2 regions of the Brevibacillus ruminantium genome follow, and region 2 is predicted to be linked to the other one. Evidence: riboswitches for the same ligand, from Rfam matches in the RefSeq annotation. Region 2 holds a riboswitch; the other holds the start of a gene.

Region 1 (2,201 bases), 500 kb from region 2:
GTTGCCTCCGCGATTTCTTTGGACAACTCGATCAAATCGTCCGTCGTATCTCCCATTGCGGAGACCACCACGACGCACTGATGGCCTTCCTGCCTTCGGTCCGCTATCCGACGCGCAACGCGCTTTATCCGTTTGGCGTCGCCTACGGAACTGCCGCCATATTTCATCACCAATAATGACAACATTATCACTCCCGATTATGAATTCGAATACTGTTCCACTTAACTGACGGACAGGCCTTGGAATAAAACGTCTCTTCAAACCTAATCATGCATATACTTGTGCTCGATATCGCAATCCAGATGAATCAGCTCCATTTTTTCCCCGGTGCCGATGCAAATGTCGGATTGAATGGAAGTGACGCGGCAACCGACAATTGCAGCCACTTTAGGTTTCAACAGCGCTTGCAATCGGTCGCGATCCATTTCGACTATCGTCTGATGAATGCTTCTGCCGCGTATGGTATGGACAGAGATGGAATGCTCAATTGTTGGAGTTCCTTTGGCAATGATCACGATATGGTTTTTAATGACTCTTACTTCCACCTCCTGCGGATGTTCACCGATCATTGCAAGTAGGCCTCTTTCAGTTGATTTACAAGCTCCTGCACCATGCATTTCTCCTTTCCGTTACGAGATCAGAATGAGACGTAAGATTCGGCATGTTCCATGATATATTGTTGTTTTATCGGAAAATCACCGTGATGTGGCAAAAGAAAAGGGGTCTCGAGAGTGGATGACAAGTCCATCAACGCCGATTCGGCCAACTCTTTTCGAATCCTTCCCCAATTCTCTTCTTTACCCTGTAGCAATTGAAAGGCTTGGGCAATGTTAAGACCTTTCAGATTCATATATACGGATGCCCATCCGACGAGGTCGAACGGTTTTTTCGTATTAGGCAATCGGTATTCTCCCCAACCGCTAAACCCGTTGCCGGATAGTTTCAGATATCCGCACACGCTACCTTTTTCGTTTTCGAAAAATAAACGCCGGGTCAACTCTTGATCGAAGCGAAATACTTCGATGGAACGGATTCTCTCCTCATACCGAAAACCGGGCGATTCAAGACCCGGCAGTGGATCCGCTTCTTGCACGTGTAACATGCTTGCCACTCTCCCTAAATGTTTTTTTGGGTACGACAAAAAGCCCGAAGAGCAGAGAAACGAAGCTCTCGGGCAGTCTGTTGTCAGTCCATCAGACAAACGCAGCTCGGATACGGTTCTCTCTCAATGCGCTTACGAGGTTAGCTGTCGGGTTAGGGCTTGAGAGTACCCTTTCCAAGTGCCAAGCAGACAAGGAATTCACCCCGTGAAACCATTTAATGGCTTCTGTTGGTTCCCCCGTTTCCCCTTAGGGAATTCAGCGATTCAAATGAATTTGAAGTTGTTGATAGAGATCATACGCTTTTTGCAAGACAATGTAAAAGCCGAATCCAACGCCTATTTTTGATTTTTAGCCTTTTCTCGTGCGCGAAAACGGATGCATCGGACAAAAACTTACGGAGACGGCAATATTTCTACACGAAGGTCCCGTTCTTACGTTTTTGAACGGAGGATGGACGTAGCCGAGGTAAGCGACTCTGTTACTCCCTGGACAGGAAGCGATAGCCGATCCCCGGCTCCGTCAGAATGAACTTGGGCCGAGTCGAGTCTTCCTCGAGTTTTTTGCGTAGATGTCCGATGTACACCCGCAAATAATGGCTGTCGGTCTCATTGTGGTGGCTGCCCCATACTTGTTGGAGCAGCTGACGCTGCGTGACTACTTTCCCGGCGTTGGAGGCGAGAATTTTCAACAGATCGTATTCTGTTGGGGTCAACTTGATCCGTTCTCCCTTCAACTCCACGCTTCGCTGTGCCAGGTCGATGGTCAGCTCGCCGATCTGGAGGATGGGCTCATTCGACGATTTGGCTACGTGCCGCAGCGCAACACGCATTCGAGCGACGAGCTCTCCCATCCCGAACGGCTTGGTTACATAATCATCGGCGCCGCTGTCGAGCGCGACGATTTTATCTTCCTCCCTGTCTTTTGCCGTCAGCACAATGATCGGCGAATTTGACCATTCCCGGATGCGGCCGAGCACTTCCATGCCGGATATGCCCGGCAACCCGAGATCAAGTATGATCAAGTCCGGCAACATCAAGGATGCCTGTTGGAGGCCCTCCTCTCCTGTCGAGGCTTCGTAGATGGCATATTGATGGGCTT
Region 2 (2,201 bases):
CCCGATGCCAAACAGCGGGATCATGAATCCCAGAAGCGCCAGGCTGGGGATCGTCTGAAAGACAGAGATAAGGGCCAGCACCGGGCCAGCCAGCCGCCGATAGCGAGTCAGCAGGATGCCCGTTGGCACAGCTATCACAATCGCCCAAAACAAGGCGACAATCGACAGTACGATATGCTGCCAGGTCGCTTGCAAGATGTCTGGCCAGCGGTCTGCCATGACCGAAATCACTTCACTCATTGCACCTCACTCCTCTCCCCTTCCAGATAAGGACGGGCCAGCACATCGACGAGACTTGCCCTTGTCAACAAACCTGCCAGTGTTCCGTCATCCCGGACTACCGGTACATACCCGTAAGGCGCTTCCTGCACGTAACCGATCGCGTCTGTCAGTGACGTTGTGGGATGCAGGGTGATGGTTTCGGTCCGCATCACATCGCGAACGGTCAGCGATTCATCGGGATACCGCTTGTGGATATCCGCTGTATCGGCCAAACCCAGGTATTTTCCATTTTTGTCGACAACGATCAGTCCGGTCACCCGCTTGCGGTACATGATCTGCACTGCTTCCGCCAACCCGCGCCCCGGCGAGACCGTAACCGGCTCCGCGACCATCACATCCTGTACAAGCTGCGACAGATGGGCATGCAGCCGCTTTTCTCCGATAAAGCCGCGGACAAAATCGTTGACGGGGTGCCGCAGGATCTGGTCGGGAGTCCCCTGCTGAATGACGCATCCTTTTTGCATGACGACGATCTGATCCGCGATCTTCAAGGCTTCATCCATGTCGTGAGTGACAAACACAATCGTTTTGTTCAACTCCTGGTTGAGCCGGATCAGCTCATCCTGAAGCTGCTCGCGGGTAATCGGATCAAGCGCGGAAAAAGGCTCATCCATCAAGATAATCGGCGGATCGCTCATCAGCGCACGGGCTACGCCCACCCGCTGCTGCTGTCCTCCCGAGAGTTCTGCCGGATATCGCTCCCGGTACTGCTCGGGGTCCAAGCCGACGAGGTCCAGCATGTGATCAATCTTTTTGGAGTCGATCGCCGCCTTTCCCCCCTGGAGTCTCGGCACGAGCGAAATATTCTCGGCAATCGTCAGGTGGGGGAACAGCCCTACCTGCTGAATGACATAGCCGATGCTGCGCCGCAACTGAACAGGATCAACCTGTCCCGAATCCCTCCCTTCGACCGTAATTCGCCCCGACGTAGGCGTGATCAAACGATTGATCATTTTCATCGTCGTCGTCTTGCCGCAGCCGGATGGCCCTACCAGAACGGTAATACTGCCCTGAGGAATCTCCAGATTGAGCTCACTGATCACCGTGGTCGACCCGTACGACTTGCGCACGCGTTCAAAGACAACCGCATTCGCCATTTCACATCTCCCTCCTTTTACAAAAAAGTAGATTTTTTGAAAAAAAAAGACCCTGCAGAAGCAGGGTCGAAAATAACACAAAAAAGACCCTGCCAAAGCAAAGGGTCAAAAAACCGAATGATTCTCCACATCGAAAAATTTCGACATAGACAGCTTGTTTTGACCCATCTTGAGGCTGACGAGGTTAGCTGTCGGACTCGGGAAAGATGGTTCCCTACGGCTGTGATGCGGCCGATTCGCCCCAAAAAAAGTGGTTCCCCCGCTTTCCGATTATGCAAATCGGAAATTAAGCTTATGGCTATTATGCATGAATTCGATCATTTCGTCAAATGAGCAGCGTTTAAAAAGGACAAAGGTCTTAGTCCTTTGGTAATAAAAGTAAATTTTTATGGAATTTTTCAGGAGAAAGAGTCAGAATACTCCTTAGGTTTTATTTTATTTCTGGAATTGAAGGAGGATCATTTCATGCTGACTCACCTGTGGAAACGTTTCTGGTTTCCTGCTCTCTTGATTGTTGGACTCTTGTTGATGCCGTTCCAAAATAACGCGGACGCCGCTTCAAATCTGAGCTTCCAAACCTCGCTGCAAAATGGACAGATGGTCGTCACGGCATCTTTCACCAATACAAATGACGGGGGCAATATAGGGTTGATTGCCACTGGTTACACTGCCGAAGGAGAAGCGATCTCCACCAAAGGGGGAACTGCCTACATCGCTCGCGGCAAGACCGGGAATTATCAGATCACGCTGGATCATGGAGACAAGATCGCCAAGGTGATTGTGGTTCCTGCCGATCCCTTAAACCCTGCTGGAAAGCTGTCC

Evidence for each region. Region 2 has a riboswitch for cyclic di-AMP ahead of NDK47_RS06430 (betaine/proline/choline family ABC transporter ATP-binding protein). Riboswitches for the same ligand answer to the same signal wherever they lie in the genome.
Region 1: linked by a shared signal. The riboswitch ahead of NDK47_RS04170 (hypothetical protein) and the one ahead of NDK47_RS06430 (betaine/proline/choline family ABC transporter ATP-binding protein) in region 2 are both predicted to bind cyclic di-AMP.

What each region holds. Positions count from the first base shown of each region.
Region 1 is NZ_CP098755.1:815,207-817,407, forward strand. It holds gene NDK47_RS04160 (aspartate kinase) at 1-182, opposite strand, end outside; gene NDK47_RS04165 (Na-translocating system protein MpsC family protein) at 264-569, opposite strand; gene NDK47_RS04170 (hypothetical protein) at 638-1,093, opposite strand; cyclic di-AMP (ydaO/yuaA leader) riboswitch at 1,216-1,374, opposite strand; gene NDK47_RS04175 (response regulator) at 1,582-2,201, opposite strand, start outside.
Region 2 is NZ_CP098755.1:1,314,842-1,317,042, reverse strand. It holds gene NDK47_RS06435 (ABC transporter permease) at 1-240, opposite strand, end outside; gene NDK47_RS06430 (betaine/proline/choline family ABC transporter ATP-binding protein) at 237-1,379, opposite strand; cyclic di-AMP (ydaO/yuaA leader) riboswitch at 1,538-1,682, opposite strand; gene NDK47_RS06425 (hypothetical protein) at 1,845-2,201, shown strand, end outside.